DNA from 2 places in the Mesorhizobium sp. M0715 genome. Region 2 is predicted to be linked to the other one. Evidence: predicted binding sites of a transcription regulator. Region 2 holds the regulator's gene; the other holds the start of a gene.

Region 1 (16,166 bases), on a different contig from region 2:
ACATGGCCGGGGCGGCCCATCGCGCAATCAACGTCCGAGTCCGAATAGCCGCATCCAGTCTTGCGATGCGGGGCGAACTGTAGGTTGACATGCAGGTATTTACCTGCATATTATGCCTTACAACAGAGTGAGGCAGATGGACGCCGACAAGGTTTTCAAAGCGCTGGGCGACCCGACACGCAGAAGGCTGCTTGACCTTCTGTGCGAGCAGAACGGGCAGACGCTCGGTCAGCTTTGCGAAAACCTGGACATGGCCAGGCAATCCGCCACCCAGCACCTCGATCTGCTGGAGGCGGCCAATCTGGTGAGCACGGTCAAGCGCGGCCGCGAAAAGCTGCATTTCATCAATCCCGTGCCCTTGCACGAAGTCTACGAGCGCTGGGTACGGAAATTCGAACGGCAGCGGCTCAGCCTGCTGCACGACCTGAAGCAAGAACTCGAAGGAGAAGACCAATGACCAGGGAAACGACCAGCTTTGTCTACGTGACCTATATCCGCTCGACGCCGCAGAAGGTGTTCGAGGCCATAATCAAGCCCGATGTCGCAAAGCGCTACTGGGGTCACGAGAACGTCTCCGAATGGACGCCGGGCTCGAAATGGGAGCATATCCGCGCCAATGACGAACGGACCGTCGAACTCGTCGGCAATGTCGTCGAGGTTTCGCCGCCGACCCGCCTCGTCATCACCTGGGCGAACGCTTCGCAGGCCGACGATCCGTCAAAAACGAGCCGGGTGACGTTCGCCATCGAGGAATACGACACCATGGTGCGGCTGACCGTCAGCCATGACGAACTCGAAGCCGGTAGCGGCATGGCGAAAGGCGTCAGCCAGGGCTGGCCGGCGGTGCTGTCGAGCATGAAATCCTTCCTCGAAACCGGCAGCGGCATCGACATTTTCGCCAAGCCGAAATCAGCCCTGATCGCCGCGGGAGAATAACGATGACCAAACGCTATACCGGCGGCTGCGCATGCGGCGCGATCCGTTACGAAACCAATGACGAGCCGATCTTCCAGAACCACTGCCAGTGCAGCGATTGCCAGAAGCGCTCAGGCACCGGCCACGGATCCTACCTGACCTTCGGCCAGCGCACCGATATGGCAATTACCGGGGAGGTGAGCACCTGGCGCGTGGCGGGCGCCAGCGGCAATGAAAAAATCCACACCTTCTGTCCAACCTGCGGAACGCCGGTCTTTTTGATATCCGTCGCCATGCCGGAATTCATAGCGGTCCACGCGGCCAGCCTCGACGATCCGGAACAGTTCAGCCCGCAGATGGTGACCTACACGAGCCACGGCCATGCCTGGGACAAGATGGATCCGTCCTTGCAGGCGGCCGAGCGAATGCCTGGCGGGTAGCGTCTGCTGGTTAGCCCGCCGACACAAGGCGCACAGCTATCGGTCGACACCGGTCAGCCGGCTGGCCGCAGTTTCGGCCATGGCGTCGGCCAGATCGAGGCCCCATTGCTGGCGGCAATAGGCGCGAAAATCGAAGCAGGGCAGGCCGGGGCAAACCTCGAACTCGATGAGGTGGACGGTGTCGTCGGCCTCGACCCTGAGATCGATGGAAAACACATCGCGCAGGCCGAGCCCGCTCATCAGCCGCCCGGCGATCGCACGTATCGTGGCGTCGGCGGCCGGCTGGCTGTCGGCAACCGCAACGAGCTCCGGTTCGGCGTAATGTCCCTCCGCCTTCGCTGCCTCGCCGGTGTCGCCGTAGAGCGCCAGGCTGTCCGCCATGGTCTGGAAATCGGCGCCTGAATCGACAAAAGCCACGCCAAGCGCTTCGACCCCGGCGCCTGGCACCAGGCCGAGGAAACTGGCGCGCACGTTGCGGCCGGCGACATAGGGCTGGACGACGACATCGTCGCGATAGGCCGAAAAGACGCGCCGGCTGAGTTCCAAAGCGTGGGCGAGATCGCAACAGCGCGAATCCGGCCAGATGCCGATCTTGGCGCCGAGCCGGTTGGGCTTGACGAACCAGCCGGCGGGCGAGGCCGGCGGCTCGACCAGCCATTGGCCGTCGCGCGCAAGCCCGGCCTGCGGCACCGGCAGGCCGAGTGCGCCGAGCACGGCGCCGGAGCGGAACTTGTCCTGGCAGAGCGCGAACAGCGCATCATCTGCGCCGATCGTCTTGAAACCGCCCAATCGCGCCAGAGCGGGCGCCGCGCCGCCGCGAAAATAGGCGATGCCGTCGGTCAGCGTCCAGACCAGCGTTGTGCTGGGATGCTCGCCGGCGAGCACGCCGGTGGCCTCGTCCAGCGCCACCGGCCTGAACGACAGGCCGCGTGCCTGGCAGGCACGGCCAAGCACGTCGAATTCGGGGGCGAGGTCGGTCGACTGCGCCAGATAGGACGCGATTTCGCCGGCGCGCTGCGGTGCATGACCGTCGGCGACCAGACGGTCCAGGCAGGCCTTTTCCGGCTCATGGACGAGGATCAGTTTCGGCTTGCGGCTGGGCATGAGATGACGATCCCCGGCAGTAGGATTGCCTACCATCGCATGGTCAAGGCGTCAGGCTCTCGTGAAACCGACATGGCGCGGGCGGTTGCGTGACAACGCACCGTCCAACCGCAGAATCCAGTTCGCTCAGGCGATCAGCACGCGCGGCTCGAAGCGGCCGTTGACGGGAATGTCGAGCAGAAAGGTCATGCCGCCCTGCAGATCCAGCAGACGCTGCTTCTCATCCTTGCCCGACCAGGCGGAGGTGACCGCCAGCCGGTCGGCCTTGGCGCCGACAAAGGCCGGGCAGGACGGTTGCGTCACCGGCATGGCGACCGTGCGGACGAGCTTGCCGTCGGGTCCGTAGGCTTCGATGACGCTGCCGCCCCAGACGGCGTTCCACAGGATGCCGTCGCGGTCGAGCACGGATCCGTCAATATAGCCCTTGGCCGAGCGGTGATCGACGAACAGCTTTGGCTCACCGGCAGGCAGGCCGGTCGCCGGGTCGCAGGCGACGCGCATCAGCAGCCCGGTCGAGGTGTCGGTGTAGTAGGCGATTGCGCCATCCTCGGTAAAACAGATCGAATTGGAGACGGTGATGTCCGAAAACAGCCGGCGCAGTTCGCCTCTGAAAAACCAGTAGATCGAACCCGCACCCTTTTCCTCGCCCTTGCCCATGGTGCCCATCCACAAGGCGCCGCAGGGGTGGACCCGGGAATCGTTGGAGCGCGTAACCGGATTGCCGGCCTCGACAGGCGTGTGCAGCGTCAGTTTGCCGGTCGCGACGTCGCGCACATAAAGGCCGGTCTCGGCGGCGATAAGCTGGCGCTTGTCGTCGATGACGGCGATGGCGCTCGCCATCTGGCCAAGCTCATGGACGGTGGTCGCGCCGCCGGACAGCCGCTTTTCCAGGAGCTGGCTGTTGACGATGTCGAACCAATACAGCGTATCGGTGGCGGGATCGTAGCTCGGCCCTTCGCCGAGCTGGCAGACGTGGTCGGAAAAAACCGAAACGATCGCTTCGCTCATCCTGCTTCTCCGAACGCCGCATCCCAGGCTGTCACCGCCGCCTCGGCCCGCGCGGCCACCTCGTCGACGCTCATGCCCGGCTTGAACAGGCTGGATCCCAGTCCAAAGGCGGTAACGCCGGCCGCCTTGTAGCCGGCAAAATCTTTTTCGGAGACGCCGCCGACGGCACCGACCAGCGTCTGCGCCGGCAACACAGCGCGCATCGCTGAAATGCCGCCGGCACCCAGCACGCTCGCCGGGAAAAATTTCAGGGCTGAGGCGCCGAGCTTGATCGCCAGCAAGGCTTCGGTCGGCGTGAACACGCCGGGCATCGTCACCATGCCGTAATGCATGGCGCGCGCCATGACCTCGGCATCGATGTTGGGACTGACCAGCAGCCGCCCGCCCGCCTTGTGCAGACCATCGACATCGGCTGGCGTCAGCACTGTGCCGGCGCCGACCAGCGCCGTTTTCGGCAGCACTTGGACGATGCGGGCGATCGACGAGAACGGTTGCGGTGAGTTCAGCGGCACTTCGATCGCCTCGATGCCGGCGTCGAACAGCGCCTGGCCCATGGCCATCGCCTCGGTGGGCTTGAGCCCGCGAAGGATGGCGACCAGCCCGCGCTTGAGTTTTGGAAACGGTGCGGTCTGGCTCATCGGGCTGCTCCAATTCTAGCGATCATGCCGTTCTCACGCGCCGCCTCGACGAGACCTGCACGCACAGCCTCGTCGGCGTCGACGGCCCGAACCTCGAGGCCGGCAAGGCCAAGTGCCTCGCTGTACAGCGTTTCCAGCGCGCCGGACGCAATCAGCACCACGGGTTCGGCGCCGGCGCCATGCCGGCGGCTGGCGGAGGCGATCTCGCCGCCGATCAGAAGGCCGGACAGGCAGGCGGCGGCATCGTCGGCTTTCAAATCCTGCAGCAGGCCGGCGGCGCGGATGGAAAACAGCCGCGAGGTGACATCGCCACCATCGGCCAATGCGGTTTCGCACCAGCGGCGGAAGAACGGATTGTCCGATGTGACCGGCTTGGGTTGCTCGCCGAGCGAATGGCGCAGGATCGAATGCGCGGCAAGCACCGAAAACAGCTCGCCGGTCGGCCAGGTGCCGAAGCCGGTGACAGTACCGTCCTCGACCAGCACCCATTTCGAATGGGTGCCGGGCATGCAGACCAGCTGGCGCCCCTTGGGCGGCAGGCCGGCGCCGGCAAGCTGGGTTTCCTCGCCGCGCATGACGTCGGGCGCATCGGCCAGCCGCTGGGCAAGGCCCGGAACGATGCGGATGTCGCGGCTCTGGCCGGGCACGCTGGCAGCACCAGCAAGGATGGCGCTAAGCGGCGCCGGCACGGTGACATAGGGCGCTTCGAGCCAGCCCTGGCGGGATCCGGCCATGCCGCAGATGATGACGGGCAACGCTTGCGGCGCTCCCATGGCTGCCAGATGTCCTTCGAGAATGGTCGAAAAGCCCTTCTGCTGCGCCGTGATCAGGCCATCATCGCCACGGCGTTCGGCAAGCACCTTGCCTTGCCCGTCGATCAGCCAGACCCGCATGCGGGTCGTGCCCCAGTCGACGGCGGCGACCGCCGGTGCGTTGCCGGCAAACCCTTGGCTCACAGGAAACCTCCATCGACGACCAGCATCTGCGCGGTCAGCATGCGCGACGCGTCCGAAGCGAGGAACAGCACGGTGCCGACGATGTCGTCGGGCTGCATCACCTGCTTGATACATTGCTTGGCGACATGGGCGGCAAGCCCCTGTTCGGTCACCCAGAGCTCCTTCTGCCGCTCGGTGATCACCCAGCCAGGCGCAATGGCGTTGACGCGGATGCCGTCGACACCGAGCTTGCCGGCCAGCCCCTTGGTCAGGCCGAGGATACCGGCCTTGGCGGCCGTGTAGGATGGCATGTCAGGGTGGTTGATGAGATAGGATGTCGAGGTGAAGTTGATGATCGAACCGCCGCCGGCCCGCTTCATGCCCGGCGCCACCGCTTGCGCGGTGAAGAAATGCGGCCGCAGATTGATGGCTTGGTTGTTGTCCCAGAACTCGACCGTCACATCCTCGACGGCGTGGCGTTCATCCCAGGCGGCATTGTTGACCAGCACGGTGACATCGCCATGCGCCTCGGCGGCCTTCGCGGCGGACGCACGCAGAGCCTCGACGTCGCGCAAATCGGTCTTGAGATAGAGCGGCCGCTTGCCGAACGCCTTCTCGATGCGGTCGGCGAGGGCCGTGCTTGGGCCGTCGGCGATGTCGATGAAGGCGACATTGGCGCCCTGGCGCACAAACCCCTCGGTCAGTGCAGCACCTATTCCGGAGCCGCCGCCGGTGATCAGCACCGAGGCTCCTTCGAGGTCGGCAAAATGCGCCGATGGCATCATCGTTCCTGTCTCCCAGCGTGATCGGCGCGCATCCTAGCCACGCAAGGCGCGCGGGCAAGGGCGAACCGCCGGATTTCAGGGCTTATGTCAGACAAAACGACAATACGCCGCGCTGGACACCCGAGGTGAAGTCACCAGGATCGCAAACCGCTTCGAGATCGCCGGTCAGATCGCCTTGGCGCGCAGGGCGCCGCGGAAGGAATCACGGAGATAGCCGAGCGTGGCGTCGGCATCGACGGGCTTGCCGAACAGATAGCCTTGCCCGCCGGCACAGCCGAACTGGACGAGGCGGTCGGCCTGCGCTTCCTGCTCGATGCCTTCGGCGACGACGTCCATGCCGAGCCCCTCGCACATTGCGAGAATAGCCCGGATGATGTGCTCCGAGGGACGGTCGTCGAGAATGGAGGAGACGAAGGCGCGGTCGATCTTGAGCTTGTCGAAATGGAATTCGCGCAAGCGGCCGAGCGATGACTGGCCGGTGCCGAAATCGTCGAGCGAGACGCGGATGCCGACGCGGCGCAGATCCTCGACGATCTGCGCAGCCGAGGCCGGGTCGTTCATCAGGCCAGTCTCGGTTATCTCGATCTCCAGCCGCCGCGGATCGAAGCCGGTGCGATCGAGGATCGCCAGTATGTGCAGGCCGGTGTTCTGGTCGACGAGCTGCGAGGGCGACAGGTTGAAGGACAGGAACAGATCCTTCGGCCAGCTTCTGGCGGCCTCGGTCGCCTTGCGCAGCACCAGCTGCGACAACGGGCCGATGATGCCACGCTCCTCGGCGATGGGAATGAAGACGGTCGGCGGCACGGAACCCAGGTCGCGATCCGTCCAGCGCGCCAGCGTCTCGAAGCCGATGGTGCGGCGCGTGTTGAGGTCGACGATGGGCTGGAAATGCGGCTCCACCTCGCCGGCCGAGACAGCCCGGCGCAGCGCCTGTTCGATGCGGGTGACGCGCTTGGCCGCTTCTTCCATCTCACGGGTGTAGACGACGACGCGGCCACGGCCGGAACGCTTGGCGTGATAGAGCGCCGTCTCGGCCTTGTTGATGAGGATCTCGGTGGTCTCGTCGCCCGAATAGAACAGCGAGCAGCCGACCGAGGCCGAAAGCCTGGCGGTGCGTTCGCCGACATCATAGGGCGCCGACAGGATCTCGATCAGCATGCGGGACTTTTCGGCCGCTGCATCCTCGCTGAACACCAGGGGATAGAGAAAGGCGAATTCGTCGGCGCCGATGCGGCAGACCGTGGAATGGCCGTCCATCGAGGCGCGCAGCCGCATCGCGACCTGGATCAGGATGTCATCGCCGGCCTTGTGGCCGAACAGATCGTTGATCGGCTTGAAGCCGTCGAGGTCGAGAATGCCGACGGTAAAGGGCGCGGGATCGTCGGCACGATCGGCGATCAGCCGATCGACCTTGTCGAAGAAGCGGCGATGGTTGCCAAGCCCGGTCAACGGATCGGTGAATGCCAGATCCGTGCTCTCCCTGTTTGCCTGACCGGTGCCAAACGAAGTTTGCATCGGTGTCCCTGTTTTCTGACGTCGGAATTTATTTTCAGACTGGCAGCAAACCCTTTAGGAAACGTATCGCGAGATCGATTTTCCACGGGCAACCGCGACTGTTTCGAAGGATCGATGAAAGCAGCGCATTCGGGTGTCGGATGCCAATCCTAGGAATGTCGCGATTGGCAGACGGGCAGTGAGCCTGTACAGGCAAGACAGTCGTCCATCCGAGCCGCCGGAGACCCGCCATGAAGCTGAAAATCGCCGTCCAGATGGACCACATCTCCACCGTGTCGATCGCCGGCGACACCTCATTCGCGCTGTCGCTGGAAGCGCAGCGGCGTGGCCATGAGCTGTTCCACTACACGCCGGATCGGCTGTCGTTGCGCGACGGCAAGGTGTTTGCCCGCATCGAGGAAATGCAGGTGCGCGACGAGAAGGGCAGCCACTATTCGCTGGGCGAGAAGGTGCGCACCGATCTGTCGGAGATGGATGTCGTGCTGCTGCGCCAGGATCCACCCTTCGACATGAACTACATCACCACCACGCACATCCTGGAGCGCATCCATCCGAAAACGCTCGTGGTCAACGACCCGGCCTGGGTGCGCAACAGCCCCGAAAAGATCTTCGTCACCGAATTTGCCGACCTGATGCCGGACACGCTGATCACCAAGGATCCACTCGAAGTTGCCGCCTTCCGCAAGGAGTTCGGCGACATCATCATCAAGCCGCTGTACGGCAATGGCGGCGCCGGTATCTTCCACATGCTGGAGGCCGACCGCAACCTTGCCTCGCTGCTGGAAATGTTCGGCCAGATGTTCCGCGAACCCTATATCGTGCAGCGCTATCTCAAGGACGTGCGCAAGGGCGACAAGCGCATCATCCTGATCGACGGCGAGCCGGTCGGCGCCATCAACCGGGTGCCGGCCGAGCATGATTCCCGCTCCAACATGCATGTCGGCGGCCGCGCCGAAAAGACCGAACTGACGGCGCGCGAACGCGAGATCTGCGCCCGCATCGGTCCATCACTGAAGGAGCGCGGCTTCATCCTGGTCGGCATCGACGTCATCGGCGACTACATGACCGAGATCAACGTGACCTCGCCGACCGGCGTGCGCGAGGTCAAGCGCTTCGGCGGCGCCGACATCGCCAGCCTGTTCTGGGACGCGGTCGAGGGCAAGCGGCGGATGTAACCGTTTTCACTTTGTCTTAACCATGTTCCGGTTTCTGCAACCGGCCACAACCCAGCCGCGACCGGCGCGGCTGCATATTCTTGTAATGTTCCTCATTTGATCAGGCGATTGTATAAGCCCGCTGCGGATCGACACCGGCGATGGGCTTCCCTCCCCGCCACTGACCTTGCTGTTTCCACTTGGTTGCGCGACGGCTAATATGTGCGTGTAATTCGAAGCCTGAAGGCCCGCGCCATGAAAATCAATGTCGTCTACGCGCATCCACTAGCCGACAGTTACCAGGCGGCGCTCCACAAACGGGTCGTTCAGACCCTCAAAGCCAGGGGTGACGAGGTCGTTGATTTCGATCTCCATCAGATGAAGTTCGATCCTGTGATGCATGCCGAAGAAAGACATGGCCACTTTGACCCTGCCCAGGCACCCAGCGACTTGCAGGTTTACATCGACGCGTTGAGATGGGCGGAGGCATGCGTTTTCTGCTTTCCGACATGGTGGTCAGGCATGCCCGCAATCTTGAAGGGTTATTTTGATCGAGTTTGGCGACCGGGGGTGGCTTACGAGTTGCCGGCAGACGGTGGCGTGATCAAGCCGGCGCTGTTGAACATCCGGCGGATGGGCGTTGTTACCACATGCGGGTCGCCGTGGTGGTATACTGAACTGTACATGCAAAACCCGGGAAGGAAGGTGCTGCTGCGCGGTCTCAAGACTATGTGCGGCCGCAACGTGAGGCACCTCTACCTGACGAGATATTCCGTCGAAAACATCTCTGATGACCAGAGGGAAATGTTCGCCCGCAAGGTGGAGCGCCTGTTCGACAAATTCTAGCCATCTATGCTCGGGTATGTCATCTTTGATGCCAGCGAGCCTTTGACGGAGCGGGCGCTCAAGCTTCCGATCAAAGCCTAGCTTATGGACGGCGCTCCTTGCCGGCAGAATTCCTCACCGTGGTGAAGCTATATGTTCTCGTAATGTTCTTGCTTAACTCCGAAATCTGTGGTTGTCTTCTTTGACTTCGCTCACACCCTGATCGCCAGGGCATGGGCGAACTACTGTCCGGGGGTACAAAAAATGGTGGCGCGGGTTCGCACGGTCGCTTTCCAGGGCATCGAGGCCGTGCCGGTCGACGTGCAGGTGATGATCGCGCCCGGCAAGGTCAACATGCACATCGTCGGCCTGGGCGACAAGGCGGTGGCCGAAAGCCGCGAGCGGGTGCAGGCCGCACTGCATGCTTCCGGCCTGTCGATGCCGTCGAAGAAGGTGACTGTCAATCTGGCGCCGGCCGACCTGCCGAAGGAAGGCAGCCACTACGACCTGCCGATCGCACTCGGCCTAATGGCCGCGCTGGGCGCCATTCCGGGCGACATGCTGGCCGGCTATGTCGTGCTTGGAGAATTGTCACTCGACGGCACGATTGCCGCGGTCGCCGGCTCCTTGCCGGCGGCGATCGCCGCCAATGCCGAGGGCAAGGGCCTGATCTGCCCGTTCGCATGCGGGCCGGAAGCGGCCTGGGCTGGAAAGGATATCGACATTCTGGCACCGCGCAGCCTGATTGCCATCGCCAATCATTTTCGTGGCACGCAGGTGCTGTCGCGCCCCGAGGCCGGTATGCACGCCGCGGCGCTGGATCTGCCTGACCTCGCCGACATCAAGGGCCAGGAGACCGCCAAGCGGGCGCTGGAGGTGGCGGCGGCCGGCGGTCATAATCTGCTTATGATCGGACCGCCTGGATCCGGCAAATCGATGCTGGCGCAGCGGCTGCCGTCGATCCTGCCGCCGCTGGCGCCGAAGGAATTGCTCGAAGTCTCGATGATCGCCTCGGTGGCGGGAGAGCTCGGCGAAGGCAAGCTGACCGACCGGCGGCCGTTCCGTGCCCCGCATCATTCGGCCTCGATGGCGGCGATGGTCGGCGGCGGCATCCGCGCACGGCCGGGTGAGGTGTCGCTTGCCCACCACGGCGTGCTGTTCCTCGACGAGTTTCCCGAGTTCACGCCGCAGACGCTCGATGCGCTGCGCCAGCCGCTGGAGACCGGCGACTGCATGATCGCGCGGGCCAACCATCGCGTCACCTATCCGGCGCGTATCCAATTGGTGGCGGCGATGAACCCGTGCCGTTGCGGCATGGCCGGCGAGCCGGGCTATCGCTGCCTGCGCGGCGAGCGTTGCCGCACCGACTATCAGGCGCGCATTTCGGGTCCGCTGCTCGACCGCATCGATCTCAGGATCGAAGTGCCCGCGGTGTCGGCCAGCGACTTGATCCGGCCCGACCGGGCGGAGAAAAGTGCCGATGTGGCGCTGCGTGTGGCACGCGCCCGCACCATCCAGCGCGAACGTTTCGAGCGGCTCGGCGCCACCCGCGCCACCACCAACGCGCATTGCGCGCCCTCGGTCATCGAGGAGATCGCCATGCCGGACGCCGCCGGCCTGTCGCTGCTCAAGGACGCCAGCGAAAAGCTCGCCTTTTCGGCGCGCGCCTATCACCGCGTGCTGAAGGTGGCACGGACACTCGCCGATCTCGACGCCAGCGAAACCGTCGGCCGAATCCACCTGGCCGAAGCGATCTCCTACCGCATGAGCTCGGAGCGGATGGCGCAGGCGGCGTAGGTCACTCGCCGCCCGACAAACCGACCTCCCACATTGCCTTCCGCGATCACGCCATAACCCGGCCTCCGCGAATCGATCATCTCCACGGTGCGGCGGACCTGAATGTCCGCTTGGCCGGCGTCCTCACCACCCAACGGCCCCCACCGAGGGGGCGCCGGCCATTTTCTTCCTCTTCCAGAAGCGTGGATGTCATCGGCGTCGGACCAAGGTCTTGGCCTCCGCATTGACATTCCTTATTTAGACAATGCGAATATGGTGTGGTCGGGGAGCCCGCTATGTTCATTGACTATTACGAAGTTTTGGAAGTTAGCCCGAACGCCAACTCGGAAACGCTGGAGCGCATATTTCGCTATTTTGCGATGCGCTATCATCCCGACAATCGCGAAACCGGCGATGAAGCCCGCTTCAGTGAAATCGTGGAAGCCCACAATACGCTCAAGGATCCGGTCAAACGCGCTCAATACGACATCGCGTACAAGGACCATGCCGGCCTTCGCCGCGAGCTGACTGAGGAAGCCAGCAGCACCAAGGGCGTCGAGCGGGATGTCGTGATCCAGGCCAGGCTGCTGTCGCTGCTTTACGCGAAGCGCCGGCACGACGTCAGCAATCCCGGGATCGGAGATGTGGAGCTCGAACGCTTGTCAGGCTGTCCGCGAGAGCATCTCGAATTTCATCTCTGGTATCTGAAAGCGAAGGGCTGGATAGCAAGAGTGGAAAACGGGACGATCGCGATTACGGTGGAAGGCGTCGATAGGGTCAACTCCGAACACCGTCGCGATCCCACCATCCGGCTCCTGGACCATACGGCTTCCTGACGCCTTGTCTGTGGCCGGAAGCAAATAGCATCCGCCGCACCAGTCGCGGACGCGCCTTCAACGCCGCTGGCGATTTCACCACCGTCGAGCGAAATACGACAAAACCGATCCGTTGCCTCAGGCTTGCTGCGCCTTCAGTTCCAGCCGCCGCGCGTGCAGCACCGGCTCGGTGTAGCCGTTGGGCTGGACGCGGCCCTTGAAGACCAGGTCGCAGGCGGCGAGGAAGGCTATCGACTTGTCAAAGTCGGCCGCCATCGGCTGGTAAAGCGGGTCGCCCTCGTTCTGGCGGTCGACGATGTCAGCCATGCGCTTCATCGTCGCCATCACCTGGTCCTCGCTGCACACGCCGTGGTGCAGCCAGTTGGCGATATGCTGTGAGGAAATACGCAGCGTGGCGCGGTCTTCCATCAGGCCGACATCGTTGATGTCAGGCACTTTCGAGCAGCCGACGCCTTGGTCGATCCAGCGCACGACATAGCCAAGAATGCCCTGCGCGTTGTTGTCGAGTTCCTTCTGGATGTCTTCAGGCGACCAGTTCGGCCGCACCGCGACCGGCACCGACAGGATGTCGTCGAGCTTTGCCTTGGGCCGGTTCTTGAGTGCGGCCTGCACGGCATGGACATCGACCTTGTGGTAGTGCGTGGCATGCAGCGTCGCCGCCGTCGGCGACGGCACCCAGGCGGTGTTGGCGCCCGCCTTGGGGTGGGCGATCTTCTGTTCCAGCATTGCCGCCATCAAATCCGGCATCGCCCACATGCCCTTGCCGATCTGGGCGTGGCCGGCCAAGCCGCATTCCAGCCCGGTGTCGACATTCCACGCCTCGTAGGCGGAAATCCAGGCGGCCTGCTTCATGTCGCCCTTGCGGATCATCGGGCCGGCTTCCATCGAGGTATGGATCTCGTCGCCGGTGCGGTCGAGGAAGCCGGTGTTGATGAACACGACACGCTCTTTTGCGGCGCGGATCGCCTCCTTGAGGTTGACGGTGGTGCGCCGCTCCTCGTCCATGATGCCCATCTTGATGGTATTCTCAGTCATGCCGAGCAGGGCCTCGACGCGGTCGAATATCTCGACGGCGAAAGCGACCTCCTCCGGCCCATGCATCTTGGGTTTCACGACATACATCGAGCCGGCGCGGGAATTGGCGCGGCGGCCGTTCGGCCCTACATCGTGCAGCGCGATCAGCGCCGTCATCGCCGCATCCATGATGCCTTCCGGAACCTCGTTGCCGTCGCGATCCAGTATCGCCGGATTGGTCATGAGGTGGCCGACATTCCTGACCAGCATCAGCGAGCGGCCGGGCACGGTCAGCGTGCCGCCGGCGGGCGCGGTGTAGGAGCGGTCAGGGTTGAGCTTGCGGACAAAACTCTTGCCGCCCTTGGTGATCTCTTCCGTCAGATCGCCCTTCATCAGGCCGAGCCAGTTGCGGTAGACGACGACCTTGTCTGGCGCATCCACCGCCGCGACCGAATCCTCGCAGTCCTGGATGGTGGTCAGCGCCGATTCCAGGATGACATCGGCGATGCCAGCCGGATCGGTGCGGCCGATCTGGTTGTTGCGGTCGATCACGATCTCGATGTGCAGGCCGTTGCGCACAAGCAGCACGGTATCGGGATTGGCGGCATCGCCACGATAGCCGACGAATTGCCTGGGGTCGGCCAGCGTCGTCGAGCCGGCGCCGGCGCTTAGCCGCAGGGCGCCTTGCGCCAATGACAGACCGTTGACCCCGGCCCATTTGCCCGAGGTGAGCGGGGCAGCCTCGTCGAGGAAGGTCTTCGTCCAGGCAACGACCTTGGCGCCGCGCGCCGGATTGAAGGCTTTGCCCTTTTCGGCGCCATCCGTTTCGGGGATGGCATCGGTGCCGTAGAGCGCATCGTAGAGCGAACCCCAGCGCGCATTGGCGGCGTTGAGCGCATAGCGCGCATTCATCACCGGCACGACCAGCTGCGGTCCGGCAACATCAGCGATTTCGGGGTCGACATTGTCGGTCGACACGCTGAAGGGCGGGCCCTCCAGAACGATATAGCCGATCTCTTTCAGGAAGCCCTTGTAGGCCTCCATGTCGACCGGCGCGCCGTGATCGCGATACCAGCCATCTACCTGTTCCTGGATGGCGTCACGCGCTGCCAGCAGCGCCCGGTTCTTCGGCGCCAAATCATGGATGATGGCCGAAAAACCGTTCCAGAAGGCGTCCGCTTCGATCTCCGTGCCCGGCAGCGCTTCCCTGGCCACGAACTCATGCAGCTCGCGGGCAATCCGCAATCCGGCGATCTCGATGCGGTCGGTCATCAGGCTACTCCAGATGAAAGGCTTTGCGGGCCTTTGGCATGTCAGGTTTGCCGGGTCAATTCAGCTTAGGGTGAAGGTGGCGTATTTCGCCGCCCCGCTCAAACCGCAATGCGCGGCCTTCCCGAGGCCACGGCCACGACATGCGCCTCGATGAACATGCGCTGGGCTTCGACGGTCGAGACCCGGAATTCGGTGGCGACGTCGATCTCGGCGCTGTCGGTGCCGGCATCCCTGGCGCGCTCCGCGACGATGGCGCGGACATCGGCCTCGGCCGCCGCGATCGCCGTCGCCTCGTCGAGGAAATCGCGCACGGTCTCGCCCGAGGCGAGACGAAACAGCCCTTCCATGGGCTGGCTGACCCGCGCCTCGGCCGATACCCTGACCTGGCCGACGACGGCGCCGAGCGCGTTGGCGACATCGGTATCCCTGGGCACCACGCAGTCATTGCCGATCAGCGGCGGCAGCCCGACATAGTGCAGCGGCGCCGAGGCGCCGAGGCCGATGACCGGGCGGTCGAGCGCAACGCTCAGGCGGGCGATGCCGGGATGCGCGTCGACCGCGCGCTGCACCAGGGCGTGCGCCACCGTCGACGCGCCATCGAGCCCATCCTCGGCAAAGGCGGTCTCGAGGATATATTCGGCCGACCAGCGCGTCAGCGTCACCAGCACCCGTTCCGAAATCGCTTCCGGCGAAGCGGCGATGTTCTGGCCACGGCCGTCACGCTTGCGGGCGAACAGTTCGGCGCCGAGGCGCGCGGCGATGGGATCCCAGTTCGCCTGCTTGCCCAGCACATGGGCGGCGTCCGACGGGGTGAAGCCGGCGACATGCACCAGCCCGCGCGACACCAGCCGGTTCAGCGTCGCGTTCTGCGCGTTGGAACTCAAAAGCCTGTCGACGGCGAGCGGCACGGCACCGATCAGCTCGTAGAGCCTGGCTTCGGCGCCGGTCAGGCCGGCGGCGAGCCGGTCCGGCACGCCGGTGCGCACCGCGAAGCGGCCGTCCATGCGGCCGGGATTGGGCGCCCGCAGCTGGCGTTCGAGTTCGGAGGTGACAGCTGTACCGTGCGCCATGCCGGCCAGCGCCAACGGCACCAGGCGGCGCGGCCCGAGCAGGATCTTCGGGTTGAGCGCGCCATCTTCCAGCGCCACTTCGGAATCGCCGCCGAGGCCGAAGGTGCGCATGGCGACGGCCTCGACCATGGTGCGGAAGCCGCCGACGGTGGCGCCTTCCGGGTCGAGCCTGGGACGGCCGCCATCGAGCACGGCGACGTCGGTGGTGGTGCCGCCGATATCGGACACCATGGCATTGTCGAGCCCGGTCATGTGGCGGGCGCCGACCAGGCTGGCGGCCGGGCCGGACAGGATGGTCTCGATCGGCCGCTGGCGGGCAAACGCTGCCGAAACCAGCGCACCGTCGCCGCGCACCACCATCAGCGGGGCTGCAATGTTGCGCGCCTGGAGAAAGCCTTCGGTTGCCGCCACCAGCCGGTCGATCATCGAGATCAGCCTGGCGTTGAGCAAAGTGGTCAGCGCCCGGCGCGGGCCGCCGAGCTTGGCCGACAGCTCGTGGCTCGATGTGACCGGCAGGCCTGTCTTTTCGCGGATCAACTCGCGAGCGGCGATCTCGTGCGCCGGATTGCGGGTGGCAAAATAGGCGCAGACGGCAAAGCCGGACACCGAGGCGCCGAGTTCCGGCAACGCCGCTTCCAGTCCAGACAGATCGAGCTTGGCTGCATTGCCATGGACGTCGTGGCCGCCCGGACAAAAAACCACCGGATCGGTGCCGAGCGCGGCCTTGAGCCCGTCGCGGGCGAGATCGCCCAAGGAAAAGCCGATCATCACCAGCGCGACGCGGCCGCCCTGGCCCTCGACAAGCGCGTTGGTGGCAAGCGTCGTCGACATCGACACCAGTTTGATATCAGCCGGATCGGTTCCGGCTTTCTGCAGCAC
Region 2 (16,166 bases):
CCGAATACCGCAAATTCTCCTATGTCCGCCTTGAACCCGTCGACATCATGGACACGACCGCCGTCACCGACAGCCAGGTCAGCGACGACTACAACAAGAACAAGGCGCGTTACACCACGCCGGAACTGCGCACCGTCGAGCAGCTTGTATTCAAGACGCCGGATGCGGCCAAGGCCGCACTCGATTCGCTCAAGGCCGGCGCCACCTTCGACAAGCTGGTCACGGCGGAAGGCAAGACCCCGGCCGACACGCTGCTCGGCACGCTTGCCAAGGACAAGATTGCCGACAAGGCGGTCGCCGGCGCGGCCTTTTCGCTCAATGCCAATGAGGTCAGCCAGGTCGTGCAAGGTGCCTTCGGCCCGGTGCTGCTGCGCGTCACCGAGATCAAGTCCGAGGTGGTGAAGCCGCTGACCGAAGTGTCCGACCAGATCCGCAAGGACCTGGCGTTGGGCGAGGCAAGCCGCATTCTTCTGGACGTGCGCGACAGTTACGATGACACCCGCGCCGCCGGCAGTTCGCTGGCAGAGGCCGCGGCCAAGCTGAAGCTGAAGATCGTCACCATCGACGCCATCGATCGCAGTGGGCTGCGGCCAGATGCAAGCATCGTCAAGGACCTGCCGCAATCGCCGGAGCTGATCAAAGCGGTCTTCGACGCCGAACCCAACACGGAAAACGATGCCTTGACCACAGCCGACAACGGCTTCGTCTTCTATGAGGTGGCGTCCATCACGCCGGCTCGCGACCGCACGCTGGATGAGGTTCGTCAGAAAGCCGTCACCGACTGGACCGCGGCGGAAACAAGCAAGCGGCTCGCCGCCAAGGCTGACGAGCTGGAAAAGCGGCTCAAGGCCGGCGCAACGCTCGATGTCATCGCCAGCGAACTGAAGCTGGAAAAGCAGACCAAGCGCGGTGTCAAGCGCGAGGCCGACGATGTCGATTTCGGCAAGGAAGGCGCCGCAGCAATGTTCGGCGTTGGCGAAGGCGGTACCGGCCTGATCCCCTCGCCCACCGGCGACGGGCAGATCCTGTACAAGGTCGCCGAAGTGTTCGAGCCCGCCGGAGCCGATGCCAGCTCGGTGCCGGATGACGCACAGAAATCCTTCACCTCCGGCATGTCGGATGATCTGCTCGACCAATTGGTGGCACAGTTGCAGACACAGTACGACGTTCGCATCGACCAGGCCGCCGTCGCCCAAGCCTCGACAAGATGAGCGCGCTGAAAACCCATATCGCCAAGATCGCGACCGGTAGCGCGCTTTCCTTTGAGGAAGCGCGCGAGGCCTTCGACATCATCATGTCGGGTGACGCGACCCCCGGCCAGATCGGCGGTTTCCTGATGGCGCTGCGCGTGCGCGGCGAGACGGTGAGCGAGATTTCCGGCGCCGTCGCAACCATGCGGGCCAAGATGCTGCACGTCGACGCGCCCACCGATGCCGTCGACATCGTCGGTACCGGCGGCGACAATTCTCACAGCGTCAACATTTCGACGGCATCGGCCTTCGTCGTTGCCGGCAGCGGCGTGCCGGTTGCCAAACACGGCAATCGCGGCCTGTCGTCGCTGACAGGGGCAGCCGATGTGCTGGTGGCGCTCGGGGTCAAGATCGACATCTCGCCCGATTTCATTAGCCGTTGCATCCACGAGGCAGGCGTTGGCTTCATGTTCGCGCCCGCGCATCATCCTGCGATGAAGCATGTCGGCCCGACCCGCGTCGAACTCGGCACCCGCACCATATTCAACCTGCTCGGGCCGCTCTCCAATCCGGCCGGCGTCAAGCGGCAGCTGGTCGGTGTGTTCCTGCCGGAATGGATCCTGCCGGTTGCCGAGACACTGAAGGCGCTGGGTGCCGAGCATGTCTGGGTCGCCCATGGCGACGGCTATGACGAGATCACCACCACCGGCGAGACGCAGGTCGCCGAACTGATCGGCGGCGAAATCCGCAGCTTCACGCTGACCCCTGAAGCGGTTGGGCTGGCGCGCCATAGCAAGGATGAGTTGCGCGGCGGCGATGCGGACTACAACGCCAAGGCCTTGCGCGATATGCTGGGCGGCGGCGCCGGCGCCTATCGCGACACCGTGCTGATGAACGCCGGTGCCGGACTGGTTGTGGCCGGCAAGGCGACGACGCTTGGCGACGGCATCGCGGCGGCGGCGCAAGCCATCGATAGCGGCCGTGCCCTGCAAGTGCTCGACAGGCTGGTCGAGATTTCGAACGGATAACGGATAGAGCGTGTCTGACATTCTTCGCAAGATCGAGGCCTACAAGCGCGACGAGATCGCGGCGGCAAAGGCACGCGTGCCGTTGGCCGAAATCAAGGTCCGGGCAAAAGATGCCGACGCACCGCGCGGTTTTCTTGCCGCACTGGAAGCGAAGCGCAAATCCGGCGCCTTCGCGCTGATCGCCGAGATCAAGAAAGCGAGCCCCTCCAAGGGTCTGATCCGTGCCGATTTCGATCCACCGGCTCTGGCGCAGGCCTATGCCAAGGGTGGTGCTGCCTGTCTTTCGGTGCTGACCGATGCACCGTCCTTCCAAGGTGCGCCTGAATTTCTCACCCGGGCGCGAGCCGCCGTCGCGCTGCCGGCGCTGCGCAAGGATTTCCTGTTCGATCCGTATCAGGTCTACGAAGCCCGCGCCTGGGGCGCGGATGCCATCCTGATCATCATGGCCAGCGTCGACGACGCCCTGGCGAGCGAGCTCGAGGCGACGGCGTTCGAACTCGGCATGGATGCACTGGTCGAAGTGCATGACGAGGCCGAGACGCAACGCGCGCTAAAATTGTCGTCGCGGCTGATCGGCATCAACAACCGCAATCTGCGCACATTCGAGACCAGCCTCGACACTTCAGTGCGGCTGGCGACGATGGTTCCGGCCGACCGCTTGCTGGTCAGCGAGAGCGGTATTTTCTCGCATGACGACTGCCTCAGGCTGCAAAAGAGCGACATCGGCACTTTTCTTGTCGGCGAGAGCCTGATGCGGCAACAGGACGTCACCGCGGCGACGCGCCTGCTGCTGACAGGCAAGGCTTTGGCCGGGGCTATCTGACGATGGTATCAGGTCTTACCCATCTCGGCGCGCAGGGCGAGGCCAACATGGTCGATGTCGGCGACAAGGAAGAAACAACGCGCACGGCGATTGCCGAAGGCTTTGTCGCGATGCAGCCCGAGACGCTGAAGATGATCCTCGCCGGCAACGCCAAGAAGGGCGATGTGCTCGGCACAGCGCGCATCGCCGGTATCATGGCGGCGAAGAAGACGCATGAACTGATCCCGCTCTGCCACCCGCTGCTTTTGACCAAGGTTTCCGTCGACATCGAGCCCGACCATGCTTTGCCGGGCCTGAAGGTCACCGCGCTGGCGCGCGTCACCGGCAAGACGGGTGTCGAGATGGAAGCGCTGACCGCCGCTTCGGTGGCCTGCCTGACCATCTACGACATGGCGAAAGCAGTCGACCGCGCTATGGTCATCACCGGCATCCGCCTGGTCGAAAAGACGGGTGGCAAGTCGGGTGACTACAAGGCGAGCGCCTGATGGCGCTGGTTCCTATCGCGGAGGCGCTTGAACGCCTGCTCGATGGTGCGGCACCTCTAGCCGGCGAAAGCGTTCCTCTGTTCGAGGCGGTGGATCGTGTTCTGGCGGAACCGGTCGTTGCTCTTCGCACCCAGCCGCCTTTCAATGCTTCCGCCATGGACGGCTATGCGGCGCGCGCCGCCGACGTCACGTCGGTCCCATCCAGGCTGTCGGTGATCGGCATGGCGCCGGCTGGACGTGGCTTCGACGGCACGGTCGGCCAGACGCAGGCCGTGCGCATCTTCACCGGCGCGCCGCTGCCCGAAGGCGCCGACACCATCGTCATCCAGGAGAATGTCCGCGACCTCGGCGGCGGCGAAATCGAAGTGACCGAGCCGACGGCGCAATGGCGCAATATCCGCCGCATCGGGCTCGATTTTTCAACAGGCGACATGCTGCTGGAAAAAGGCCGCTTACTCGACCCGGCGGCACTGTCGCTGGCAGCATCGGCCAACCATCCTCGGGTCAGCGTGGTGAAACGGCCGCTGGTCGCCATCGTCGCCACCGGCGACGAATTGCTGCCGCCGGGCAGTGATCTCGGCCCGGATCAGATCATCTCATCGAATGCCTATGGCGTCGCTGCCACCGCACACTCGGTCGGCGCCCGCGCGCTCGATCTCGGCATTGCCGCCGATCGCAAGGAGGCTATCGCTGCCCTGATCAGACAAGCGGTCGCGGCCGGTGCGGATGTCATCGTGACGCTTGGTGGCGCCTCGGTCGGCGATCACGACCTGATCCACGACGTGCTGACCGGCGAAGGCATGACGCTCGGCTTCTGGAAGATCGCCATGCGCCCCGGCAAGCCCCTGATGTTCGGCCGCCTCGGCGACATCAGGTGCATCGGCCTGCCCGGCAATCCGGTGGCAAGCCTGGTCTGCTCGCAGTTGTTCCTGAAGCCGCTGCTGGCGCGGCTCGGCGGCCGCAATCATCGCCAGGACGTTCGCCAAGCGCGATTGGGCGCCGCAATGCCGGCCAATGATTTGCGCCAGGACTATGTCCGAGCCGTGGTCAGGGAAGATGACGGCGTACCGGTGGCGACGCCGTTCGGTATCCAGGATTCCTCGATGCTGAGAATGCTGGCCGACGCCAACGGGCTGATCGTGCGGGCGCCGTTTGCCCCTGCAGCAGCTGCTGGCGAGGCTTGCAGCGTTTTGATGCTGCGCTGAGGAATCCCAGACAAGCCACTCATAACAGACGAGAAAGTGATCCCGGCTCTAGTTCGAGATCAAGCTCTGCGTCAGCGGATGCGCCGGGTCGGCAAGGCCGTCGACAATGCTGTAATGATGCCGGTCGGGCTCGACCACGACGCTGGTGGTGGCGCCGAGGCCGGTCCAGATGTTGGCAAGCAGCGCATTCTGGCGCAGGAATTCGGCGCGCTCGCCGCCACCGGCCCAACAGGTGATGCGGGCGCCATTTATCGGGCGCAGCAGCGCCGGGCTTTCAGCCAGCGCCTCCTCTTCGTCGATTGCCAGTTCCTTGTTCATGCCGGTGCGCATGATCGGACGCAGGTCATGCAAGCCTGAAATCGAAACGACGTGGCGTATGCGCCGCGCCACATCGGCAGCCAACGGCGTGGTTGTCGTCACCATCCGGGTGGCGAGATGGCCGCCGGCCGAATGTCCGGTCAGCATCAGCGGTCCGTCGACCATTGCCGCTGCCTCGCCGATTGCCGCCCCAATCTCCCTGACGATGCCGGCGATGCGTATGTCCGGGCACAGCGTGTAGGACGGCATCGCAACGGCAAAACCGTTGCTGACCGCGCCATTGGCAAGGTGAGACCACAAACTCTTGTCGGTCTCCAGCCAGTAACCGCCATGGATAATCGCCACCAGCCCTTTGGGCGCGGCACTAGGAATGAAAAGATCGAGCCGATTGCGCGGCCCTTCGCCATAGGCGATGTCGAGCCGTGCCCGGCCCTGCGCCGACAGCGCATCACGGAATGCTTGCGCCGGCTTCGCCCATGCGGCCGGCCAGCGATCACTGCCGGCGATATTCGCACCGTTGGCATAGGCATCATCCCAATCGACGATGTGACGTTCGAACATCTGCGCCCTTCCCCAAGACGGCATCGCTACTTGCTAGCAATGGCCACCGCCATGCCATGCGTCAATGCCCTGAGCAAAAACATTTTAGGCTTGAAACAAATTTCGACTGGTGCGATCCTGCCCCAACGAACAGCCGACAATGGGAGGTCTGCTGTGCTGCCCGAACCTGCAGATGTTCACCCTTTCTGGGCGCATCTCAGCAGGTGCGATGGGTAGTACGAAGCTTCCTCAGAGCAGGACCTTAGGATCCACCACAGCCAGCCAAGGCGCGTCGCGCACTGGCCAGGCAGCAGACGGGAGAGCGGCGACATGCTTGGGCCTTCAGCGCATATCGACACGTTCACGCGCGATCACCTGCCGCCGCCGGAGCAATGGCCTGAAATCCTGCTCGACGGCTTCGACTATCCCGAACGCCTCAACGCCGGTGTCGAACTGACCGACAGGCTGGTCGAAAAAGGTCTCGGCGACCACACCGCCCTCATCGGCAATGGCCGCCGCCGCACCTACAAGGAACTATCCGACTGGACGAACAGGCTGGCCCACGCGCTGGTCGAGAATTACGGAGTCAAGCCGGGCAACCGGGTGCTGATCCGCTCGGCCAACAACCCCGCCATGGTCGCCTGCTGGCTGGCCGCCACCAAGGTCGGAGCCGTGGTCGTCAACACCATGCCGATGCTGCGCGCCGGCGAACTCGCCAAGATCGTCGACAAGGCCGAGATCACCGTCGCGCTCTGCGACACCAGGCTGATGGACGAGATGACCGTGTGCGCCAAGGACAGCGCATTCCTCAAGCAGGTCATCGGTTTCGACGGCACCGCCAACCATGATGCTGAACTCGATCGTGCCGCTCTCGACAAGCCGGTAACGTTCACCGCAGTTGACACCGGCCGCGACGATGTCGCGCTGCTCGGCTTCACCTCGGGCACGACAGGCGTTCCGAAGGCGACGATGCATTTCCACCGCGACCTGCTGATCATCGCCGACGCCTATGCTCGCGAAATCCTGGAGGTGACGCCGGACGACATCTTCGTCGGCTCGCCGCCGCTGGCCTTCACCTTCGGCCTTGGCGGGCTCGCTATCTTTCCGCTGCGCTTCGGTGCGGCGGCGACGCTTCTGGAGCAGGCGACGCCACCCAACATGATCCACATCATCGAGACCTACAAAGCGACGATCTCCTTCACCGCGCCGACCGCCTACCGCGCTATGCTGAAGGCCATGGATGAAGGAGCCGATTTGTCGTCGCTGCGCGTTGCCGTTTCGGCCGGCGAAACCTTGCCCGCTCCGGTTTTCGAAGAGTGGACGAAAAAGACCGGCAAGCCGATCCTCGACGGCATCGGCGCCACCGAAATGCTGCACATCTTCATCTCCAACCGCTTCGATGACATGAGGCCTGCGTCGACCGGCAAGCCGGTGGGCGGCTACGAGGCGCGCATCCTCGACGACGAGATGCGCGAGGTGCCGCGCGGCACGACCGGCAGGCTGGCGGTGCGCGGCCCGACCGGCTGCCGCTACATGGCCGATGACAGGCAGAAGGAATATGTGCGCGACGGCTGGAACCTCACCGGCGACACCTTCACGCAGGACGAGGACGGCTTCTTCCATTTCGCCGCACGCTCCGACGACATGATCGTCAGCGCCGGCTACAACATCGCCGGTCCCGAGGTCGAGGCGGCGCTGCTGGCGCATCCGGACGTCGCCGAATGCGCGGTGATCGGTGCAGAGGACGCCGAACGCGGCCAGATCGTCGAGGCGCATGTCGTGCTGGTGCAGGGCGTCGCGCCCGACGCCCTCACCATCAAGCGCCTGCAGGACCATGTCAAGGCAACGATCGCGCCCTATAAATATCCGCGATCGGTAAAATTCATCGCCGCTCTGCCCAAGACCCAGACCGGAAAGATCCAGCGCTTCCGGCTGCGCACGGAGAAAATCAATTGAGCGAGCCATACGATCCGGCGTCCGAAGGCGCCCAGATGTCGTTCAAGGAGCGCATGTCCTACAGCGACTATCTGCACCTGGAGAAAGTGCTGGAGGCCCAGACGCCGCTGTCATCGGCGCATGACGAGATGCTGTTCATCATCCAGCATCAGACCTCCGAGCTCTGGATGAAGCTCGCTCTGCACGAGATCGGCGCCGCGATCCGCTCGATCCGCGCCGACCGGCTCGAGCCGAGCTTCAAGATGCTGTCGCGCGTTGCGCGCATCTTCGAGCAGCTGAACAATGCCTGGGACGTGCTGCGGACGATGACGCCCAGCGAATACACCGAGTTCCGCGACGCGCTCGGCCAGTCCTCGGGTTTCCAGTCCTGGCAGTATCGCGCCATCGAGTTCATGGCCGGCAACCGAAACCTGGCAATGCTCGGGCCGCACAAGCATCGGCCCGACCTGAGCGGGAAGCTGGAAGCGATCCTGGCCGAGCCGTCGCTCTATGACGAGGCACTGCTGCTTTTGGCGCGCAACGGATTCGACATCGGTGCCGATGCCAGGCGCACGGACTGGCGTGAGACGCGAACCGAGAATGAAGAGGTGCTGGTCGCCTGGCAGACCATCTACCGCGATCCGCAGCGCTACTGGATGTTCTACGAACTGGCCGAGAAGCTGGTCGACTTCGAGGACTACTTCCGCCGCTGGCGCTTCAACCACGTCACCACGGTGGAGCGCATCATCGGCCTGAAACGCGGCACCGGCGGCACGTCGGGTGCTTCGTATCTGAAGAAAATGCTCGAGGTCGTGCTGTTCCCGGAGCTGTGGACGGTCCGCACCCGGCTCTGACGTCGAAATGAAAACAGGCACACCGAGGGGACGCGCTGTGGCGGAAAACCCTTCGCGAACAACCGGGGACTGACCGACCATGAGTGGAATTCCTGATCTCGCCGCAGTCGAAGCGATGGATGCCACGGATCCGCTGCGGGCCATGCGCGACCGTTTCATTCTGCCGGAGGGGATGATCTATCTCGACGGCAATTCACTGGGGGCAGCGTCTCATGCCGTTTTCAGCGAGCTGCAGCAGGCGGCGACCCAAGAATGGGCCCAGGATCTCATCCGAGCTTGGAACACGGCCGGATGGTTCGAGATGCCAATCGAACTCGGCGACCAGCTCGGACGCCTGATAGGAGCCGCGGCCGGCCAGACCGTTGTCTGCGACACGACATCGACCAACATCTACAAGGTGCTGCACGCGGCGATGGAGATGCGGCCCGGCCGGTCGGCCATCGTCGCCGAAGGTGACAGTTTTCCCACCGACCTGTACATCGCCGAAGGCGTGGCCTCGACCCGGGATGGCGTCCTGCTGCGCCTCGCGGGTGTCGACGCGCCGACCATCGAAGAGCTGATCGACGAAAACGTCGCGGTGGTGCTGGTCAATCACGTCAATTACAAATCGGGTGAACTGCGCGACATGGCGGCGCTGACGCGCAAAGCTCATGCGGCCGGAGCGCTGATCGTCTGGGATCTTTGCCACACCGCCGGCGCCCTGCCCGTCGAGCTCGATCACGCAAATGCCGATTTCGCCATCGGCTGCACCTACAAGTACCTCAACGGCGGTCCGGGCGCACCGGCCTTCATCTATGCCGCGCAGCGCCACCACGGCGATATCAGCCAGCCGCTCAGCGGCTGGTGGGGCCATGCGCGGCCCTTTGCCTTCGAACGGGGTTATGTTGCCGGCACCGGCATCCGCCGCTTTTTGTGCGGCACTCAGCCGATCCTGTCGATGCGGGCGCTCAGAGGCGCGCTTGCCATCTGGAATGACGTCGACATGGCGGCATTGCGAAAGAAGAGTGTCGCGTTGACAGAACTGTTCATCCAGCTCGTCGAAGCCAGGTGCGGCGCCTACGGTCTCACGCTGGAGACCACCCGCGACGCGACCAGGCGCGGCAGCCAGGTGTCGTTCCTTCACGATCACGGCTATCAAATCATGCGGGCGCTGATCGAGCGCGGCGTCATCGGTGATTTTCGTGCGCCATCGACCATCCGTTTCGGCTTCACGCCGCTCTATGTCGGCTACAAGGATGTGTGGCTGGCGGTTGAGGTGCTGGAGGATATTCTGCGCACGGGCGCATGGAAGGACCGCCGTTTCGCGGTCAAGGAAGCCGTTACCTGACGCAACGATCCCCGCGATCCACCGCCGCCGCCCTCACTGCCTTGGCAGATGACGGAGGGCTGAATTTCCAGCCACAAATGCCAACAGACGTTGGCGTTTTGGCTCCGTTTCGTTCACGGCAAACGAACGTCCCGAAGATTGATATCGTCCTTTGTGGAGGTCGATAGACTAATAATGCCAAGCCTTGGGTCGAGGATGAGCCACAGGTCATTAACCATAATAATTTCAATGTGAGCAGGCGCATCGCCGTGCCTAGCGCCTGTTGATCGCGACCCGCTGGCAAGCGCCAAATAATTTCAGCAGCCTTAACAAATTCATTAAACTTTAAACGGTTGCAGAACACAACTGGAACAGATAGGGTTTGTTCTGGGTTTGTTTTTCGATTCTGGTTTCAGGTAACCTGGGGGCCGCCATGCTGACGCGCAAGCAACATGAACTGCTGATGTTCATCCATGAACGCCTGAAGGAGAGCGGCATTCCGCCATCCTTCGACGAGATGAAGGAGGCGCTTGACCTTGCCTCCAAATCCGGGATTCATCGGCTGATCACCGCACTTGAGGAGCGCGGCTTTATTCGCCGGTTGCCCAACCGGGCACGCGCGCTGGAAGTGCTGCGATTGCCGGACTCGATCGCGCCCGGTCTCAACGCGGCAAAGAAGTTTTCGCCAAGCGTCATCCAGGGCAGTCTCGGTCAGGGTGGCGCCCTTGGCCGGCAGATCAAGCCGGCGCCTTCGCGGATGCCCTCGCCCGGCAATGATGACGATGCGGTCTCCGCCGTGTCGATCCCGGTCATGGGCCGTATCGCTGCCGGTGTGCCGATCGATGCCATCCAGCATCAGACGCATTCGATCTCGGTGCCGCCGGACATGATCATGGGCGGCGCCCACTATGCGCTGGAGGTCAAGGGAGACTCGATGATCGAGGCCGGTATCTTCGACGGCGACACCGTCATCATCCGCAATGCCGACACGGCGAGCCCCGGCGAGATCATCGTGGCGCTGGTCGATGAAGAGGAAGCGACGCTGAAGCGGTTCCGCCGCAAGGGCGCTTCGATTGCTCTCGAAGCCGCCAATCCGGCCTATGAAACCCGTATTTTCGGCCCGGACAGGGTCAAGGTGCAAGGCAAGCTCGTCGGCCTGATCCGCCGCTACTGAGGCGGCTGTGGGTTGGCCGCTGGCTTCTCCGGTTTCTTGAAGGGTGCCAGCCCCCTTGCCTCACGAGAGTATTTGCGTTGCGTGTGCCAGGGCCGATATGGGCTGTCCACCGCGAAGCTGATCGTCGCCGGCGTGGTCGCCGATTGGCGATCGAAGAAGACCGCGGCACTGCCTTTGCGAGCCAGTTGCCGCTTGGTGATGACGAGAACCAGCGGATTGTGACAGGCGTCATACGCGGTGGCGTCATTGATGACGATCAGCTCGGCGAAGCCGCAGGCTTTCCAGGCGTCCTTGCGGTCCTCGACATAGGCAATGATCGCACCGGACATGTGCCTGGCCACGCAAACGCCTGAGGAGCAATAGAACGGCGATCCCAGCGGCAGATCAACGGCATCCGCGACATCGAATTGCCCATCGCTGTTGTCGAACACCTCCGGCACGACGATGGTTTCTGATGTCAGGGCGCGTTTCCAGTTGTCGACGGTGAATTCGTTCGGCCGTTCCCGGCTGACGGCAAGCTCGCCGCCACCGATCGGCAACGCCACCAGCCGGGCGTCTTCCGAGATTAGCACATCCGGCGTGCGCGTATCCGAGACGGTCAGCAAGCCTGCCAGCGCGAATGGCAGAGCAGCGAGCCGCAGCCAAGTTGTCGCCATTGTCGCGATGACCAGGGCAATTGCCACCAACAGGACCGACTGCTGCGAAATCAGCCCGACCCCATCGACAGGCGAACGCTCGGAGATCCAGCCTGATATGGCGATCATCATCGTCAGGCCCTTACCCATCAGGTAGAGAGCCGGCCAATCCAATCCGAAAGGCATCAACAGCGCGCTGGCGACGGCCAGGAACATGACGACGGTGACGATCGGCATTACCGCGAGATTGGCAAACAGGCTGAGCGGCGAGACACGCTGAAAATGCCAGATGGCAAACAGCGTCGTCGCGCTTCCCGCGATGATCGAGGTCATGGCAAGGCCGGTTGCCGCCAGCAGGAATTTTCGCGTCAGGAAACCGGGCACGGATCGCTTTGGCGGCGGCGGTCTTGCTTTTCCCGCGCGGTGATCCGCCCAGCCGGCATAGGCGCCGACCAGAGCCGCGGTCGCGGCGAACGACATCTGAAAACTCGGGCCGACCACCTCATGCGGCGACACCACGATGACGGCGATCGCCGAGATCGCCAGATTGCGCATGGTGAGTGCTGCTCGATCGAACAGCACGGCAATCAGCATCACCGCCAGCATGATGAAGCTGCGCTCGGCGGCAACGACGACTCCCGAGATGATGAGATAGGCCGCGATCGAGAACAGTGCGGCGGCGGCGGCATACTTCTTGACCGGGCGACGCGCGGAAAAGTCGGGAAACAAGGCGAAGGCGCCGCGCAGCAAACCCATGATGGTGCCTGCGACCAGAGCCATGTGCAGTCCCGAAATGGAGATGATGTGGTAGATGCCGGTACGTCGCATCGCCTCATTGATGTCATCGGGAATGCCGGCGCGCACGCCGACGATCAGCGCCGCGGCGATCTCGCCTTCGGCGCCGCCGACGCTCGCCCTGATATGGTCGGCGATGCCTTCACGGGCATTTTCCACGCTAGAGGAAATTCGGGCCGGCAGCGGCATGTCGCCGTCATCGTTGACGACAAGCTTTGGATTGCCGAGAAAGAACCCGCTGCCACCGATGCCGGCAAAGTAGCTGTCGAAGGAGAAGTCATAGCTGTCCGGCCGCACCGGCCCGGTCGGCGGCAAGAGCTTGGCATATCCGGTGATGAGGGAGCCGGCGGTCACGTCAGCCGGGATCTTGCGTGCCGAAAGCCGCACCCGTTCCGGCGCATAGCGCAGTTTCGGTCTTGCGGTCGATGTCACGTCGATGGTCAGCCGGATACGGCCGGTTTCCATCCGGTCGAGCGAGACGACGCGGCCGGTGACTTGCGTCGAAATTTCCGAGCCCAACATTTGTGTGCCCGCACGCCACGTCTCGACCTTGGCAGCAAGCAGTCCTAGGGCGCACAAAAGTGCCGCCATGAAACACAGATGGGTCTTCGGCCATGAACGCGAGACCAGCGCACAGATCCCCGTCAGAATGACAACCGCGACAGGTCTCGCAAAGTCAGGCTCCGCCGCCAGCGAAAAATAGCCGATCGCTCCGATCGCCAGGCAGACCGGCACCAGCAGGAAGGCCACGCCCCGGTCGAGTTCCAGGCTCGCCGCCGTGTTCACGCTGTGGCGCAGGCGAGGCAGTGATGTCAGGCTGATTTGCCGGCGCACGCGAACGATCCTGCCGGTTTCGGCAACAGGAACAGAGGCGGCGACATCCGCTTGTAACGGCGCTTGGCCGGGATCCGGCAGGAGGGGCGACGGCAATGGCAGAGGCGCAAAGAGGGACCGTTCGCTGACGCCGATGGCAGCGTCCTCGCCCTGATCCGAGCCCCAGCCTCGTCCAGCCATCGGGTCTGCCCCTTGCGCCCTCGACACCCTATGCTACATGAACGCCGGGCGCGCGAAAGTCCGCGCAACCGCACCCCGCTTCAGATGGTTTCCGAGAGTTCCATGTCCGACAAGGTCGTCACCCGTTTTGCCCCCTCGCCCACCGGCTATCTGCACATAGGCGGCGCGCGCACGGCGCTGTTCAACTGGCTGTATGCAAAGCACACTGGCGGCACGATGCTGCTGCGCATCGAAGACACCGACCGTGAACGCTCCAATGAAGCCGCGACGGCTGCCATCCTCGACGGGCTTTCCTGGCTTGGCCTGAGCTGGGACGGCGAGCCGGTGTCACAGTTCGAGCGTGCGCCGCGCCACCGCGAGGTGGCTGAGGAGCTCGTGCGCATGGGCATGGCCTATTATTGCTATGCCACGCCAGCCGAACTGGAGGCCATGCGCGAGGCTGCCAGAGCCAAGGGGCTGCCGCCCCGCTATGACGGCCGCTGGCGCGACCGCGACCCCTCAGAGGCGCCCGCAGGCGCCAAGGGCGCCATCCGCATCAAGGCGCCGACCGAAGGCGAGACCATCGTTCATGACCGTGTCCAGGGCGACGTGCGCTTTCCCAACAAGGATCTCGACGACTTCATCATCCTGCGTTCGGACGGCAATCCCACTTACATGCATGCCGTCGTCGTCGACGATCATGACATGGCCGTCACCCACATCATTCGCGGCGATGATCATCTGACCAATGCCGCCCGCCAGACCGTCATCTACAACGCCATGGGCTGGGACGTGCCGTCCATGTCGCATATCCCGCTGATCCACGGCGCCGATGGCGCCAAGCTGTCGAAGCGGCACGGCGCGCTTGGCGTCGAGGCCTATCGCGCCATGGGCTACCTGCCGGAGGCGCTGCTCAACTACCTGGCGCGCCTCGGCTGGAGCCATGGCGACGACGAGATCATGTCGATCAAGGATATGATCTCGTGGTTCGATATCGGCGACGTCAACAAGGGCGCGGCGCGCTTCGACTTCGCCAAACTGGAAGCGATCAACGGCGCGCATATGCGCCGCATGAGCGATGCCGAGCTGTTCGATATCTTCATCGCCACCCTGCCCCATCTCGAAGGTGGCCCGGCGATCGCCGCGCGCCTGAACGACAGCACCAAGGCGCAGTTGCTGGCAGCGCTTCCGGGCCTGAAGGAGCGCGCCAAGACACTGGTCGAGCTCGTCGATGGCGCGGCCTTCCTGTTCGCCACGCGCCCCCTGCCGATCGACGACAAGGCGGCCCTTCTGCTTACCGACGATGCCCGCAAGATCCTGCGCAGTGCTCACGAAGCTTTGAACGGGCTTGCGAGTGACTGGACAGCCGCCTCGGCGGAGGCGGCGATCCGCGAGGTGGCAGCGGGCGGCAGTCACAAGCTCGGCGCGGTGGCCCAGCCTTTGCGCGCTGCGTTGACCGGTAAAAGCACCTCGCCGGGCGTGTTCGATGTGCTCGCCGTGCTCGGCCGCGAGGAAAGCCTGGCGCGCATCTCAGATCAAATCGATTAGGAGCAAACTGGCCCAAGAAGATTGGCATTGAAAGGCGGGTTTCGCAGTGCAACATTAGGCCTTGGCCCAATCTGGCACGCACCTCCTGAAATGCGGTGGCGAATACGCGCATTGCGGTGATTTTCGACGTGTCGCTCTGCAGAATTTTGCCTTTGCCGGCATGAGGAAACAAGAAGGAGTTTGCAATGACCGAAGCTGCGAAAAAAATGGATTTGGGCGGCAAGACCCAGGAGGCCACGGCAACGCTTGCATTCGCCGGCAAGACCCATGAATTCAAGGTGCGAAGTGGTTCAGTCGGGCCTGATGTCATCGACATCGCCTCGCTCTACTCAACCACCGGCGCCTTCACTTACGATCCCGGCTTCACCTCGACGGCAAGCTGCGAGTCCGAAATCACCTTCATCGACGGCGACGCCGGCATCCTCCTGCACCGCGGCTATCCGATCGACCAGTTGGCCGAACATGGCGATTTCCTCGAGGTCTGCTATCTCCTGCTCTACGGTGAATTGCCGACCAAGGCGCAGAAGGACGACTTCGACTATCGCGTGACGCGCCACACCATGGTGCATGAGCAGATGTCGCGCTTTTTCACCGGCTTCCGCCGCGACGCGCATCCGATGGCGGTGATGTGCGGCGTGGTCGGCGCGCTGTCGGCCTTCTACCACGACTCCACCGACATCTCCGACCCCTACCAGCGCATGGTTGCCTCCATGCGGCTGATCGCCAAGATGCCGACGATCGCGGCGATGGCCTACAAATACCACATCGGCCAGCCGTTCATTTACCCGAAGAACGAGCTCAACTTCGCCGCCAACTTCCTGCACATGTGCTTTGCCGTGCCGTGCGAGGAATACAAGATCAACCCGGTGCTGGCGCGCGCCATGGAGCGCATCTTCATTTTGCACGCCGACCACGAGCAGAACGCCTCGACCTCGACCGTTCGTCTCGCCGGCTCGTCGGGCGCCAACCCGTTTGCGTGCATCGCCGCCGGTATAGCCTGCCTGTGGGGACCGGCGCATGGCGGCGCCAATGAAGCGGCGCTCAACATGCTTGGCGAGATCGGCCATGTCGATCATATCCCCGAATTCATCGCCCGCGCCAAGGACAAGGACGACCCGTTCCGCTTGATGGGCTTTGGCCACCGCGTCTACAAGAACTACGATCCGCGCGCCAAGATCATGCAGAAGACGGCACATGAGGTTCTGGGCGAGCTCGGCATCAAGGACGATCCGCTGCTCGACATCGCCATGGAGCTGGAAAAGATCGCGCTGACCGATTCCTATTTCATCGAGAAGAAGCTCTACCCGAATGTCGACTTCTATTCCGGCATCACGCTG

Evidence for each region. Region 2 encodes LexA, which represses DNA repair genes until DNA is damaged. Its sites were predicted from a motif close to TGTTCNNNNTGTGTTCNG; they were not measured.
Region 1: the regulator LexA is predicted to act here: its motif matches at 9,474-9,491, upstream of NKI21_RS28590 (YifB family Mg chelatase-like AAA ATPase).

The regions. Positions count from the first base shown of each region.
Region 1 covers NZ_JAMYPL010000033.1:12,383-28,548, forward strand. The annotation lists gene NKI21_RS28535 (ArsR/SmtB family transcription factor) at 137-457, shown strand; gene NKI21_RS28540 (SRPBCC family protein) at 454-936, shown strand; gene NKI21_RS28545 (GFA family protein) at 939-1,355, shown strand; gene NKI21_RS28550 (D-alanine--D-alanine ligase family protein) at 1,392-2,459, opposite strand; gene NKI21_RS28555 (SMP-30/gluconolactonase/LRE family protein) at 2,586-3,467, opposite strand; gene NKI21_RS28560 (2-dehydro-3-deoxy-6-phosphogalactonate aldolase) at 3,464-4,105, opposite strand; gene NKI21_RS28565 (2-dehydro-3-deoxygalactonokinase) at 4,102-5,061, opposite strand; gene NKI21_RS28570 (SDR family NAD(P)-dependent oxidoreductase) at 5,058-5,825, opposite strand; gene NKI21_RS28575 (putative bifunctional diguanylate cyclase/phosphodiesterase) at 5,991-7,340, opposite strand; gene gshB (glutathione synthase) at 7,571-8,515, shown strand; gene NKI21_RS28585 (NAD(P)H-dependent oxidoreductase) at 8,750-9,340, shown strand; gene NKI21_RS28590 (YifB family Mg chelatase-like AAA ATPase) at 9,584-11,116, shown strand; gene NKI21_RS28595 (DnaJ domain-containing protein) at 11,392-11,931, shown strand; gene NKI21_RS28600 (malate synthase G) at 12,049-14,217, opposite strand; gene NKI21_RS28605 (hydantoinase/oxoprolinase N-terminal domain-containing protein) at 14,316-16,166, opposite strand, start outside.
Region 2 covers NZ_JAMYPL010000008.1:162,617-178,782, reverse strand. The annotation lists gene NKI21_RS12820 (SurA N-terminal domain-containing protein) at 1-1,211, shown strand, start outside; gene trpD (anthranilate phosphoribosyltransferase) at 1,208-2,218, shown strand; gene trpC (indole-3-glycerol phosphate synthase TrpC) at 2,229-3,041, shown strand; gene moaC (cyclic pyranopterin monophosphate synthase MoaC) at 3,044-3,526, shown strand; gene NKI21_RS12800 (molybdopterin molybdotransferase MoeA) at 3,526-4,731, shown strand; gene NKI21_RS12795 (hormone-sensitive lipase) at 4,780-5,610, opposite strand; gene NKI21_RS12790 (AMP-binding protein) at 5,920-7,545, shown strand; gene kynA (tryptophan 2,3-dioxygenase) at 7,542-8,378, shown strand; gene kynU (kynureninase) at 8,458-9,705, shown strand; gene lexA (transcriptional repressor LexA) at 10,118-10,858, shown strand; gene NKI21_RS12770 (ComEC/Rec2 family competence protein) at 10,852-13,302, opposite strand; gene gltX (glutamate--tRNA ligase) at 13,405-14,829, shown strand; gene gltA (citrate synthase) at 15,015-16,166, shown strand, end outside.